Regions from separate parts of the Oceanimonas sp. AH20CE76 genome, predicted to be linked through region 1. Evidence: predicted binding sites of a transcription regulator. Region 1 holds the regulator's gene; the other holds the start of a gene.
What was found. The regulator MetJ, encoded in region 1, represses methionine synthesis genes. The targets are predictions, from matches to a motif close to AGANNTCTAGANNTCT.
Positions count from the first base shown of each region.

Region 2: N2M06_RS08440 (DUF1852 domain-containing protein) is a predicted target of MetJ. The motif match lies at 1,968-1,983, and genes of this name have one in related genera.

Region 1 is NZ_CP155481.1:3,046,706-3,054,073, forward strand. It holds gene N2M06_RS14865 (aspartate ammonia-lyase) at 1-451, shown strand, start outside; gene metL (bifunctional aspartate kinase/homoserine dehydrogenase II) at 513-2,945, opposite strand; gene metB (cystathionine gamma-synthase) at 2,946-4,106, opposite strand; gene metJ (met regulon transcriptional regulator MetJ) at 4,282-4,608, shown strand; gene cysQ (3'(2'),5'-bisphosphate nucleotidase CysQ) at 4,741-5,553, opposite strand; gene nudE (ADP compounds hydrolase NudE) at 5,556-6,113, opposite strand; gene hslR (ribosome-associated heat shock protein Hsp15) at 6,272-6,664, shown strand; gene hslO (Hsp33 family molecular chaperone HslO) at 6,686-7,368, shown strand, end outside.
Region 2 is NZ_CP155481.1:1,724,631-1,731,998, reverse strand. It holds gene arsJ (organoarsenical effux MFS transporter ArsJ) at 1-947, shown strand, start outside; gene N2M06_RS08445 (LysR family transcriptional regulator) at 991-1,875, shown strand; gene N2M06_RS08440 (DUF1852 domain-containing protein) at 2,035-3,009, shown strand; gene N2M06_RS08435 (methionine synthase) at 3,069-4,103, shown strand; gene N2M06_RS08430 (heavy metal response regulator transcription factor) at 4,121-4,804, opposite strand; gene N2M06_RS08425 (copper resistance system multicopper oxidase) at 4,988-6,778, shown strand; gene N2M06_RS08420 (copper resistance protein B) at 6,775-7,368, shown strand, end outside.

The DNA of each region.
Region 1 (7,368 bases):
GCCCGGCTCTTCCATTATGCCCGGCAAGGTCAACCCGGTGATCCCCGAGGCCATGACTCAGACCGCCTTTCAGGTGATTGGCACCGACACCACCATTACCCTGGCAGCCGAGGCCGGTCAGCTTCAGCTCAATGCCATGGAACCGCTGATCATCTACAACCTGCTCAATAACTGCCGGATTCTGAGCAAATCCATTCGCATGCTGGATCAGCTGTGTATTCGCGGCATTGCCGCCAACCGCGAACAGTGTGATCGCCACGTGCAGCAGAGCATCGGCATTGTTACCGCTCTGGTACCGCATATCGGCTATGACAACGCCAGCCGCATTGCCGGCAAGGCCCTGCTCACCGGCAAGGGCGTGGCCGAGCTGGTACAGGAAGAACAGCTGCTGAGCGACGATCAGCTGGCTGAAATACTGTCACCGCAAAATATGGTGCGCCAGCAGGGCTGAACAGCCTGTGTGAACCAAGCGTGATAATGCCGGGCAAAGCCCGGCATTTTTGTAAACGGAATTACAAGGCAGCCAGCAGCTGCCACAGATCCGCCTGTACGGCGGCGGCGGTCACTTCCCGGCCGGCTCCCGGGCCCTGAATGACCATGGGGTTCTGCCGGTAGTGGCGGGTTTCAATGGCAAACACATTATCCCCTGGGCGCAGAGGCACAAAAGGATGATTGGCAGGTACCACTTCCAGTCCTACGCTGGCTGCTTGTGTTTCGGCATTAAAGCGGGCCACATGACGCAGTACTCCCCCCCGGTACTGGGCCTCTGCCAGCCGCTCGGCCAGCAGGTCATCAAGCTGATGCAGGCACTCAAGGGCGCTTTCCTTGCTCAGCGCCGCCAGCTCATCAGGCACCAGGCTGGTGACGTTCACCTGAGAGGGATCCAGCTCAAAGCCTGCTTCCCGGGCCAGTATCACCAGCTTGCGCTTGACGTCCTGGCCATTGAGATCGTCTCTGGGATCCGGCTCGGTCAGGCCCTGTTGCCAGGCCTGCAGCAGCAGCTCGGAAAACGGCTGACTGCCGTCAAAATGCTGAAACAACCAGCTTAAGGTGCCGGAAAACACGCCGCTGATGGCACGAATCTGCTCGCCCGACTGGCGCAGCTGATGCAGGCTGCTTTGCACCGGCAGGCCAGCACCTACAGTGGCGTTGCTGAGAAACTTGACCCTGTGCTCGGTCAGCGCCTGTTTAAGGGTGGCATAAAAGCCCGAGTCGGCAGCGCCGGCCTGCTTGTTGGCCGCAATCAGGTGAATGCGTTGCTGCACCATGGCCGGATAATACTGCACCAGACTCTCTGATGCGGTGCAGTCCAGTGCCACCATGGTATCAAAGCCGTGCTCTTCCAGATCTTCCAGCCAGTCGGGCCATACCAGCGTCTGGGGCTGAAAGTTATTCAGCGCTGTGTCTGCTTCCACACCCTGGCTGGCCAGCATGGCCCCTTTGGTATCAAACACGCCGTAGAGGGTCAGGCGCAGGTTCAGCTCCTGCTCCAGCCGTGCCTTCTGCTCTTTGTAAAGCCGCAGCCAGGCCTTGCCGATATTGCCCCGGCCAAACAACAGCACTCCCACCCGGCGGGGCCGGCTGAACAGACTCTGGTGCAACCGCAGCAACAGAGGATCCAGGGCGGTTTTGCGCACCACACCCACCAGACTCAGGCCATTTTTAGCCGGCTGAATAAACTCCAGCGGTTGTTCGTTCAGGGCATGATAAAATTGCAGGCACTGCTCGGCCTGGCTGGTCACATTTTTGCCTACCAGCGCCACCAGCGAAAAGCCTTCACGCTGCTGCAGCCCTTCAAAGCCACCCGCCGGCTGATGATCCCGCAACACCAGAAAGGCCTGCTCCGCCTGCTCACGGGTATAGGCAATCTGCCACAGTTTACGGTCGGGCCGGCGCTTGCAGGCCAGCGGTGCCAGACCACGCTTGCCCAGCCAGTCAGTGAGGGCATCCACCCGCTCCTGATAACGGTCGGAAATGGTCATTTCCACCAGCACGGTATCGTCCACTGCGGTCACAATGCGCGCACCCTGCTCCCGGCGCGGGCGGCGCTCGATGCGGGTGTGGCCGTCATCAGGGTGATAACTGCAGCGCAGCATCAGTTGCTGGCGGCTGGCCGCCACCGGACCGAGGGTGCGGCTGTGCAGCACAGGCGAGCCCAACCGGGCCAGCTCGGCAGCTTCTGCCAGCGCCAGCCGCTTAAGCAGATGAGCTTCGGGAATCCGTCGCGGATCGGCACTGAACACACCGGGCACATCACTCCAGATAGTGGTATGAGAGCTGTCGGCCAGCGCGCCCAGCAGAGTGGCGCTGAAGTCGGAGCCATTGCGCCCCAGCAACCGGGTGCGGCCCTCTTTATCGGCGGCAATAAAGCCCGTAACCACCTGCATTTGCTGCGGGTGCTCGGCCAGAATGTGTTCCAGCAGGCGGCGGGACTCGTCTTCTTCCACCTGCACCGGCGTACCCGATACCCGCAGAAAACGCCGGGCATCCAGACTGTGTGCAGTTACTCCCTGCTGCTGCAGCACTGTGGCCAGCAGGCGGGATGACCAGACCTCACCAAAGGCCTGAATATAGCCGCGCTGATAGTCATCCAGCCGGTCATGCTCAAGCACATAAGCAATGCTGACAATGTCTTCGCCAAGAGCCGCCAGCAAAGGGGCCGCCGCCTCGGCAGGCAGCGTGCTTGCTATCAGATGGCGCTGAAAGGCATGCAGGCCGGCCAGGGCTTCGGGCGCGGCGGTGTCACCGCTGGCAAACAGATTGAGCAGCTCAATCAGCCGGTTGGTGGTTTTACCCGGTGCCGAGACCACTATCAGGGCGTCAGGCTGCTGCAGCTGATGAATAATGCCGGCTACCCGGTGAAAACAGGCGGCATCGGCCAGGCTGCTGCCGCCAAACTTGTGTACCGGTCGGTGTGCGCCGGGCTCGGGCTCAAGAATAGTCATTTACTTGCTGAGTACCTTAAATGCGTTTTCCAGATCCTTGATCAGATCGCTGCTATCCTCAATACCCACCGACACCCGCAGCAGCTGCTGGCTGATGCCCGCCTCAATCAGAGCTTCCGGGGTCATGGCAGCGTGGGTCATGGTGGCAGGATGGTTGATCAGGCTTTCTACGCCGCCCAGCGACTCGGCCAGGGAGAACAGCTGCAGCTCATGCAGGAATGCCTTCATGCCGGCTTCGTCTGCATCCAGCTCAAAACTGAGCATGGCACCAAAGCCTTTTTGCTGGCGGGCGGCGGCTTCATGGCCCGGATTGCCCGGCAGGCTGGGATGATACACCGCCTTCACTTTTGGCTGGCTTTGCAGAAATGCCACCAGCGCCTCGGCGTTCTCGCAGTGCTGACGCATACGCACTCCAAGGGTACGCAGGCCGCGCAGGGTCAGGTAGTTATCAAACGCTGAACCGGTCAGCCCCAGGCAGTTGGCCCACCAGCGCAGCTCTTCTGCCAGGCCGGCGTCGGCAGCCACCACGGCACCGCCAATCGCATCGGAGTGGCCGTTAATGTATTTGGTGGTGGAGTGCAGCACCAAATCGGCACCCAGCTTGAGCGGCTGCTGCAACGCCGGTGACAAAAAGGTGTTGTCTACCACTGTGAGGGCACCCACTTCTTTGGCGGCAGCACACAGCGCCTGAATATCCACTACCCGCAGCAAGGGGTTGGAAGGCGTTTCAATCCACAGCATACGAGGCTTGCGCGCCATTACTTCAGCCATGGCGGCGGCATCGGTCTGATCCACATAGGCCAGTTCAAACAGTCCCTTGGCAGCCAGAGAGTTGAACAACCGCTGACTGCCGCCGTAGCTGTCGTGGGGCACCACCAGCAGATCTCCGGGTTTAAGCTGTGAGGTAACAATCAGATTAATGGCCCCCAGACCGCTGGCAGTCACGGCAGCACCGCCCCCTTCCTCCAGATGGGTCAGGGCGTCGATCAGGGTCTGGCGGGTGGGGTTACCGGAGCGGGCATAATCAAACTGACGCTTTTCATTAAAATCGGAAAAGGTGAAGGTGCTGGTCAGATAAATGGGCGGCACTACGGCGCCATGCTGCGTGTCGCTCTCAAGGCCGGTACGAACGGCGTGAGTCTGAGTCTTGTAATTTGGCATGTCCTTCTCCTTTGCACACGGCAGCCTGAAACACAATTCTGAGGAAGGCACAGTAACTCGAACAAAATAAGCCGTCAAGCCACCTAGACATCTATAAGGCTTTGCTGTTGGATTGCCAACACAAAATGCAGGGGTTACAATTCGCCGGAAAATCATTTCCGAACGCAGGTGCATAATGAAAACTGAATGGAACGGCGACTACATCAGCCCTTACGCCGAGCACGGCAAGAAAAGCGAGCAGGTCAAGAAAATCACCGTCTCCATCCCGCTGAAGGTGCTGAAAGTGCTGACCGATGAGCGTACCCGCCGCCAGGTCAACAACCTGCGTCATGCCACCAACAGCGAGCTGCTGTGTGAGGCCTTTCTGCATGCCTACACCGGCCAGCCCCTGCCTCAGGACGACGACCTGCGTAAAGATGTACCCGATCAGATCCCTGCTCAGGCACGGGAAATCATGACCGCCCTGGGTCTGGAAATTGAAGACTTCGGGCAGGACGACTAAGACACAGCCATAAGCGGTAAGCTGTCAGCAGCCAAGAGCAGTCTGAAGTCCCCGAGCTGTGCCTGCCTATTCACAGTCATTTGCAGGCACAGCTCAGGGTTCACTAACACCACCACTTACAGCTGACAGCTTTCAGTTCGCTTCAGGCTTTAATATCTCCTGCCAGGGCAGGCTTTCATCCCCGAGGGTAATAAAGTTCGGGTTAATCATGCTGTCGCGCTGGTTATAACTGAGCTTTTCCAGCCCCAGGTCCAGAATACGGCCGCCGGCTTCTTCCACTATGCATTGCGTAGCCCCTGTGTCCCATTCACCGGTGGGGCCGATGCGCATATACAAATCGGCTTTTCCTTCCGCCACCAGACAGGATTTGAGCGAACTGGAGCCCAGTGGCACCAGCCGGTAATCCAGCTTATCGGTCAGGCGGGAGCGCACCCACTCCACATTTTGCCGCCGGCTGATGGTAATACAAAGGCTGTTCACCTGTGTCCGGTAGTGGCGGGCATGAATCTGGCGTATTTCGCCGCCGGCTTCTTTAAAGGCACCCTGCCCCCGTACCGCGTAATACATCACATCATGCACAGGCCCGAACACCACCCCCAGTACCGGCCTGCCGTGCTCAACCAGAGCGATCATGGTAGAAAAATCACCACTGCCGGCAATAAACTCCTGTGTGCCGTCCAGCGGATCCACCAGCCAGTAACGGGGCCAGGCATTGCGCTCTGCCAGCGGAATATCTCCGCCCTCTTCCGACAGCACCGGAATATCCGCCAGCTCCCGCAAGGCACGGTTCAGATAATCATGAGCCGCCAGATCGGCACTGGTTACCGGACTGTCGTCGTCTTTATTTTCAGCGATGTAACGGCCACTGTTATACATAGACAGAATTAATCTTCCGGATTCTCGGGCTGCCGCCTTTACACCCGGTAGCAGGGCACAGGTATCCATGCTTATTCCTCTTTGTTAAGCCAGTCCTGTAACAAAAACAGACCACAGATGCTGCGGGCTTCCGAAAAGTCAGGCCGGGCCATCAGCTCACCCAGCCGTTCCAGAGGCCAGGGAACGACTTCCAGCGGCTCCGGCTCATCACCTTCACGCTGCTCGGGATACAAGTCCCGGGCCAGCACAATATCCATACTGCTGCCAAAATAGCCGGGGGCAAGACTTACCTGCTTGAGTGGTATCAGGGTGCGGGCACCGTAGCCCACTTCTTCCATCAGCTCCCGGTTGCCGGCTTCCAGAGCCGTTTCTCCGGGGTCGATCAGCCCTTTGGGAAAACCCAGTTCATAACTGTGCGTCCCGGCAGAGTACTCCCGAATCAGTAAAATGGTGTTGTCATCCAGCATGGGCACCAGCATAACGGCACCGCGTCCGCCGCCGCGCATTCTTTCATAAATGCGCTCAGTGCCGTTACTGAAACGAAGGTGCACAGATTCAACCCGAAAAAGGCGGCTTTCTGCCACCAGCTCGGTATGCAAAATGGTTGGCTTCTGTTTGTCGTCGGTCATGGCCGGTCCCGTTTAAAATCGCCCTTGTATGAGGTTATCGCAACTGACCGCCAACGTCTGCCGCAGATTGATCACAAAATGTGAATTGGTCCTGTCTTGTATGCCAAAGGGGGTCATCTGATATAATTACATATTCGATTTTGACCGGGGCAACCACCATGAACGCAAAAACGGATATCGTGCGGCTGGACAAGTGGCTGTGGGCCGCGCGCTTTTACAAAACCCGCAGTCTGGCCCGAGACATGATCGATGGCGGCAAGGTGCACTACAACGGCCAGCGCACCAAGCCCGGCAAACAGGTGGAAACCGGTGCCACCATCCGGCTGCGTCAGGGCCACGATGAACGGGAAGTGATCGTACAGGCGTTGTCAGACAAGCGCGGCAAGGCAGAGCTGGCCCAGCAGCTGTACCGTGAAACCGAAGCCAGCCTGGCGCAACGAGAGCATAATGCCAGGGCACGCAAGCTCAACAGTCAGTTTGCCCCAAGCCCGGAGCGCAGGCCCGACAAAAAAGAAAGACGCACCCTGCTCAAAATAAAGCAGGGCCACTGAGCCCAGACAGGATCTATTTTGATGAACAAACCCGACCAACTTCATCGTTATCTGTTCGACCATTATCAGGTGCGCGGCGAGCTGGTGCAGCTGCAGCAAAGTTTTCAGCAGGTGCTTTCCGGCCAGGCCTATCCGGTGCCGGTGCAGCGGCTGCTGGGCGAGCTGCTGACCGCGACCAGCCTGCTGACCGCCACGCTCAAGTTTGAAGGCCATATCACAGTGCAGCTGCAGGGTGACGGCCCGGTCAGCCTGGCGGTGATTAACGGTAACCATCACCAGCAAATGCGCGGTGTGGCCCGCTGGCAGGGCACAGTGCCCGACAGTGAGCGGCTGGCCGATCTGGTGGGCACCGGCTATATCGCCATTACCATTACCCCGGAAAACGGCGAACGTTATCAGGGCATAGTCGAGCTGAACGAAAACTCACTGGCCGCCAGCCTGGAGAACTACTTTGCTCAGTCGGAGCAGCTGGCCACCCGCATCTGGCTGTTTACCGGCCTGCAGGGCGATCATCAGGCCGCTGCCGGCATGCTGCTGCAGTCGCTGCCCAGCGAAGCGGAAGGACAACAGCAGGATTTTGAACATCTGGAGGCACTGACCGGCACGGTAAAGGCAGAAGAGCTGCTGCAGCTGGACGCACAGGAAGTACTGTACCGGCTCTATCATCAGGAGGCAGTGCGCGTATTTGATCCGCAGCCGGTCAG
Region 2 (7,368 bases), 1.3 Mb from region 1:
TACTGGCGCTGGCCATGTTGCTGATGCCGGCGCTTACCGTGCCCTGGGTGATGGCGGCCCAGGCGCTGTCGGGCATTGCCAAGGATCTGAACAAGATGAGCGCCAAAAGTGCCATCAAGACCCTGGTGCCCGAAGAAGGCAGTCTCTATAAATGGGTGGCGGTGCTCACCGGCTCCAAAAACGCCCTTAAAGGGGCAGGGTTCTTTCTGGGCGGTGCACTGCTTGCCTGGCTGGGCTTTGCCGGTGCCGTTACTGCCATGGCCGCTGCCCTGGCGCTGGTATGGCTGCTCAGCCTGATATTGCTGAAGCAGGAGCTGGGCAAGGCGAAGCACAAGCCGGAATTCCGGGATCTGTTTTCCAAAAGCCCGGCCATCAATATTCTCTCGGCGGCGCGGCTGTTTTTATTTGGTGCCCGGGATGTCTGGTTTGTGGTGGCGTTGCCGGTGTTTTTGTCTCAGACCCTTGGCTGGAGCCACGGCCAGACCGGCGGCTTTCTGGCGCTGTGGGTCATGGGCTACGGGCTGGTGCAGTCGCTGGCGCCACGCATTACCGGCAAGCAGGCAGATGGCACCGGTGCCACATGCTGGGCAGCGGCACTGACACTGCTGCCTGCCGCCATGGCGCTGGGCCTGATGAACGGCCTGAGCCCGGCCTGGGTACTGATAGGTGGTCTGTTGCTGTTTGGTGTGGTGTTTGCGGTGAACTCGTCTCTGCACAGCTACCTGATTGTCAGCCATGCCAGCAGTGACGGCGTATCGCTGGATGTGGGGTTTTATTACATGTCCAACGCCATGGGCCGGCTTATTGGCACCTTGCTGTCGGGCTTTGTGTTTCAGCTGGCGGGGCAGGGCAGTGCCGGCCTGCAGGCCTGTCTGTGGATCTCAGCGCTGTTTTTGTTGTTCACCACGCTTATCTCGCTCCGGCTGCCTCGCCGCGTATATTTTTGATAAGTCATGAATTATATTCATGACTTTTGCGCGGAGCTTGCACATGCTGGAACGTTTTCACCTTGAAGTGCTGGCGGCCATTAAAGAGCAGGGCACCCTGACTCAGGCTGCTGAGTCGTTAAACTTGTCGCAGTCGGCCCTCAGTCACAGCATAAAAAAGCTGGAAGGCCAGCTAAAAACGCCGGTGTGGCAAAAAGAGGGCCGAAGCCTGCGCCTGACCAATGCCGGCGAGCAAATTTTAACGCTCGCCAACCGCGTGCTGCCCCAGTTCAAACACACAGAGCATTTGCTGCGGCAAATTGCCACCGGCGAGATGGGCTCGCTGCGCATTGGTATGGAGTGCCACCCTTGCTACCAGTGGCTGCTGAAAGTGATTGAACCCTATCTGGAAAAGTGGCCCAACGTCGATATTGACGTTAAACAGGAGTTTCAGTTTGGTGGCCTGGGTGCGCTGCACAGTTTTGAAATTGATATTCTGGTCACGCCCGATCCTCTCTACAAACCCAGCCTGAGCTTTATTCCCGTATTTGATTATGAGCACCGGCTGGTGGTGGCATCAAGCCACCCGCTTGCCGCACAGGCTGCGGTGTTGCCCGAGCAACTGGCCGGCGAAGTGCTGTTTACCTATCCGGTAGAGCCCGAGCGGCTGGATATTTTCAGCCAGTTTTTAAATCCGGCTAAATGTACGGTAAAAAGGCACAAAACCATAGAAACCACAGAAATCATGCTGCAGATGGTGGCAGCGGGCCGGGGCGTCAGCGCGCTGCCGGGCTGGCTGGTAGACGAGTTTGCCCAAAAAATGCCCATTAAAAGCCTGCGTTTTGGTGAGCAGGGCATTAACAAGCAGATTTTTCTGGGCGTGCGCAAGGGTGAGGAGCACATCAGCTATTTGAGTGACTTTATCACTCAGGCTCAGGGTATAGCCTGAGCAACTCATGCAATAATTTCATTTATTGATGAAATTAAATCATTTTTGTTCATGTAATTGAGTCTGTATAACTTAACTCATCGCTTAGCTCTGGATGTCTGGACATCCGGTGCTGCACACAGAATACAAACTTCATTGCGGGACAAAGGGATAAAAATCATGAGTAACGATTTCAAATTTTCGGTGAACAGCATCGCCTTCGACGAAAACTACCAACCTGCAGACAGCACTCGTGCTACCACCAACTTTGCCAATCTGGCCCGGGGAGAGAGCCGTCAGCAGAACCTGCGCAACGCCCTCACCATGATCAACAACCGGTTTAATGCCATGGCAAGCTGGGACAATCCCAACGCCAATCGTTACTCTGTTGAGCTGGAAATTATCTCGGTTGATCTCGACATCAACACCGATGCCGAACGCTTTCCGACCATAGAGATCCTGAAAACCTACATTGTTGACCACAAGACCAAGCAGCGCATTGAAGGCATAGTGGGCAATAACTTTTCTTCTTATGTGCGTGATTATGATTTCAGCGTGTTGCTGCTGGAGCACAACAAGGGCAAGGCCGGCTTCAGCGTGCCGGAAAACTTTGGCGATCTGCACGGCAAGCTGTTCAAAAGCTTTGTGCAGTCTGACGCCTACAAACAGAACTTTGCCAAGCTGCCGGTGATCTGCCTGAGTGTGTCAGACAACAAGACCTATCATCAGACTGAAAACCAGCACCCCATTCTGGGCGTGGAATATCTGCCTAACGAGTCGTCACTCACCGAGCAGTATTTCAAGAAGATGGGCCTTAAGGTGCGCTACTTTATGCCGCCCGGCAGCGTGGCTCCGCTGGCCTTTTTCTTCTTTGGCGATTTGCTCAATGACTACACCAATCTGGAGCTGATCAGCACCATCAGTACCATGGAGTCATTCCAGAAAATCTACCGGCCGGAAATTTACAATGCCAATGCCAGCGCCGGTAAGTGCTATAAACCGGATCTGCAAAACGTCGATCACTCCGTCACTCACATTGTGTATGACAGAGAAGAGCGCAGCCAGCTGGCCAAAAAACAGGGCAAATTCGCTGAAGACGTGTTTATCAAGCCTTATCAGGACATTCTGGAACAGTGGTCTGCCAACTACGCCTGATAATAAAACAAGGCCCTGATAAAAGGGCCTGATAATTAACGAGAACAGAAACGGAATTTATGATGACCCAGTTATTATTACCTACTTCTACCGCCGGCAGCCTGCCCAAACCGTCCTGGCTGGCCCAGCCCGAGACTCTCTGGTCACCCTGGAAGCTGGAAGGGCAGGAGCTGATCGACGGCAAGCAGGATGCGCTGCGGGTATCGCTGCAGGAGCAGCAAACCGCCGGCATCGACATTGTGAGCGACGGCGAGCAGACCCGTCAGCACTTTGTCACCACCTTTATTGAACACCTCGACGGGGTGGATTTTGAACAGCGCAGAACCGTTAAAATCCGTGATCGCTACGACGCCAGTGTGCCGTCTGTGGTGGGTGCCGTCAGCCGCCAGAAGCCGGTGTTTGTGGAAGATGCCAAATTTCTGCGCACCCAGACCGACAAGCCCATTAAATGGGCGCTGCCCGGCCCCATGACCATGATCGACACGCTGTATGATGGTCATTACCAAAGCCGGGAAAAACTGGCCTGGGAATTTGCCAAAATTCTCAACCAGGAAGCCAGAGAGCTGGAAGCGGCGGGCGTGGACATTATTCAGTTTGACGAGCCGGCCTTTAACGTCTTCTTTGATGAAGTGAATGACTGGGGCATTGCTGCCCTGGAGCGTGCCATTGAAGGTTTGAAGTGTGAGACCGCCGTGCACATCTGCTACGGCTACGGCATTAAAGCCAACACCGACTGGAAAAAGACCCTTGGATCCGAGTGGCGGCAATATGAAGAAGTGTTCCCGCGGCTGCAGCAGTCCAATATCGACATAGTGTCGCTGGAATGCCAGAACTCCCATGTGCCCATGGAGCTGATTGAACTTATTCGCGGCAAAAAGGTGATGGTAGGGGCCATTGATGTGGCCACCAATGCCATTGAAACGCCGGAACAAGTGGCCGACACCCTGCGCAAGGCCCTGCAGTTTGTAGATGCCGATAAGCTCTACCCCAGCACCAACTGTGGTATGGCCCCCCTGGCCCGCGAGGTTGCCAGAGGCAAGCTCAATGCCCTGAGCGCCGGTGCCGCCATCGTGCGCAAGGAGTTGCTGGGTTAATGATCAAAGAGGATGCATCAGCATCCTCTTTCTGTATCCAGGGTGTAGCCCATGCCCCGCACAGTATGAATAAGCCGTGGCTCAAAACCGTCGTCAATCTTGCTGCGCAACCGGCGTATGGATACATCAATCACGTTGGTGTCGCTGTCGAAGTTCATGTCCCACACCAGAGAGGCGATCAACGAGCGGGGCAGTACTTCCCCCCGACGGCGTACTAGCAGCTCCAGCAGCGCAAATTCCTTATTGGTAAGGTGAATGGACGTGCCAGCGCGGCTAACCTGGCGGCGCGGTAAGTCCAGCACCAAATCTGCCACCTGCAGCTTGTGTTCATCCTGACGGGGAGCGCCCCGGCGCAGCAGGCTGCGCACCCGGGCCAGCAGCTCGGCAAAGGCAAAGGGCTTAACCAGATAATCATCGGCACCCAGCTCAAGACCTCGCACTCTGTCTTCTATGCTGTCTTTGGCGGTCAGAAATAAAATGGGCATTTTCTGCCCCTGTTCGCGCAGCGCCGCCACAATACGCCAGCCGTCAAGGTCCGGCAGCATCACATCCACCACCAGCAGATCATAAGGCTCGGCGCTGGCCTGATGCAGGCCATCCAGGCCGTTACGCACCAGATCCACCACCATGCCAGCTTCACGCAGGCCTTTTTGCAGATAGTCTCCTGTGCTTTGCTCATCTTCGATGATCAGCAGTTTCATACCGTGCTCCGTGACAAAGGAATAGGATCATAATGGCGCACGCGCAGAGACGGCTCAAGCGCGCCGGCCCTGGCTGATGGCTTTGTCACCATAAGATGACAATTTTGTCATTTGCCTGTCATGTTGGCTTCAGGTGTGCCTCTCTATGCTGTGAGCATAACAAGCAGCAAAGAGAAACAGGCGATGACACAGCCAAACAATCTGCCCCGGCGGCGTTTTGTGCAGGGGCTGGCAGCAGGTGGCGTGGTGCTGGGGCTGGCACCCATGCTAGCCTCGGCCCGATCCCCCGTGCCTACCACCATAACGGGCCATGTACCCGAGCTGTCCGGAACCGAATTCGATCTGGTGATCGACGAAACCCCGGTCAATTTCACCGGCAAAACCCGCATGGCCACCACCATTAACGGCTCCATTCCGGGCCCCACCTTGCGCATGCGCGAGGGTGATACGGTGACCATTCGCGTCACCAACCGGCTCAAGGAGCCTACCTCCATTCACTGGCACGGCATCATTCTGCCTTTTGACATGGACGGTGTGCCCGGCATCAGCTTTGCCGGCATTGCGCCCGGTGAAACCTTCACCTATCGCTATACCCTGGAGCAAAGCGGCACTTACTGGTACCACTCGCACTCGGGCATGCAGGAGCTGACCGGCATGTATGGTGCCCTGATTGTAGAGCCGGCCGATGCCGACACCATCAAGGCCGAGCGGGAGCATGTGGTGCTGTTGTCGGACTGGACCGATGAAAACCCCATGCGGGTGTTTGGCAAGCTCAAAAACCAGGGGGATTACTACAACTTTAATCAGCCCACAGTGGTGGATTTTTTTCAGGACATGGCCAGAGGCGGGCTGAATGTCGCACTGGAAAAGCGGCAAATGTGGAATGAAATGCGCATGAGCCCAAGCGATCTGGCGGATCTGTCTTCCGAAACCCTGACCTACCTGATGAACGGTACCACACCGGCAGGCAACTGGGCCGGACTGTTTCAACCCGGTGAACGGGTACGGTTGCGCTTTATCAACGGGGCCGGCAATACCTTTTACGACGTGCGCATTCCCGGCCTGAAGCTGACCGTTGTGCAGGCCGATGGCCTGAATGTAACGCCGGTGGAAGTGGATGAATTCCGCTTTGGTCCCGGTGAAACCTACGATGTACTGGTGGAGCCCACCGCTGAGGCCTATACCCTGTTTGCTCAGGCCATGGACAGAACCGGTTATGCGCGAGGCACCCTGGCCACCCGCGAAGGGTTGAGTGCGGCGGTGCCGCCACTGGATGAACCTCAGTCCCTGACCATGACCGACATGATGGGCACCATGGACCACGGTGCAATGAACGGAATGGCGGGTATGGATCATTCAGCCATGGGCCAGGGTGCCATGCAAAACATGGCCGGTATGGATCATGGAGCCATGGATCACGGTGCCATGGCCGGCGCTTTGGCCGCGGCCAGCAAGGAAGTGCGTCATGCCCGCACCGAATATGGCCCCAGCGTGGATATGCGGGTGGACATGCCCCGCACCAATCTCGATGACCCCGGCGTGGGCTTGCGCAACAACGGCCGGCGGGTGCTCACGCTGGCAGATTTGCACACGCCCGGTGGCCCCATGGACTCACGCCCGCCGGAGCGGGAAATTGAGCTGCATCTCACCGGCAACATGGAGCGTTACACCTGGTCGTTCGACGGCGTCGAGTTTGGCGGCTCCACGCCCATTCACCTGAGTTATGGCGAACGGGTGCGCATTATTCTGCACAACGACACCATGATGACCCATCCCATGCACCTGCACGGCATGTGGAGCGAGCTGGAAAGCCCCGACGGCGAGTTTTTGTGCCGCCGCCACACCATACCGGTGCAGCCGGCTCAGCGTGTCAGCTTTCTGGTCACCGCCGATGCGCTTGGCCGCTGGGCCTGGCATTGTCATCTGATGTTTCATATGGATGCGGGCATGTTCCGCATGGTGGTGGTGTCATGAGTAAATTCACAACAATAGCGAGCGCGGTTCTGGGCGTGCTGGCGCTGCCGGCCATGGCGCAAATGGATCATGGCGATATGCAAATGCAGGGCGGCCAGCCGCCGGTCGATGCCCGGGACCCTCATGCCTACTCCGGAGGCTTCACCCTGGACGAGGGCCCCTACGCGCTGCCCGGACCCCGCCAGCTGAAACTAGCGGACGAGCACTGGTTCTACGGTGTGCTGGCCGACCGGCTGGAGAGGGTGGATAACGGCGATGAACAGATATTGGCTTACGAGGTGGAAGCCTGGGCCGGCCGGGACTACAACCGGGCGGTAATAAAAGCAGAAGGCGATATTGAACATGGCCGTTTAACGGAAGCCAGCACCGAGCTGTTATGGCGCCATGCCCTGACCGGGTTCTGGAACAGCGATCTGGGGGTACGTTACGACACAGGGCACGGCCCGGATCAGGGCTGGCTGGCCGCCGGTGTGTCGGGGCTGGCGCCTTACTGGCTGGAGCTGGACGCCACCGCCTACCTGGGCGACGACGGCCAGACCGCGCTCGCTCTGGAAGCCGAATATGAATTGTTGCTGACGCAACGATGGGTA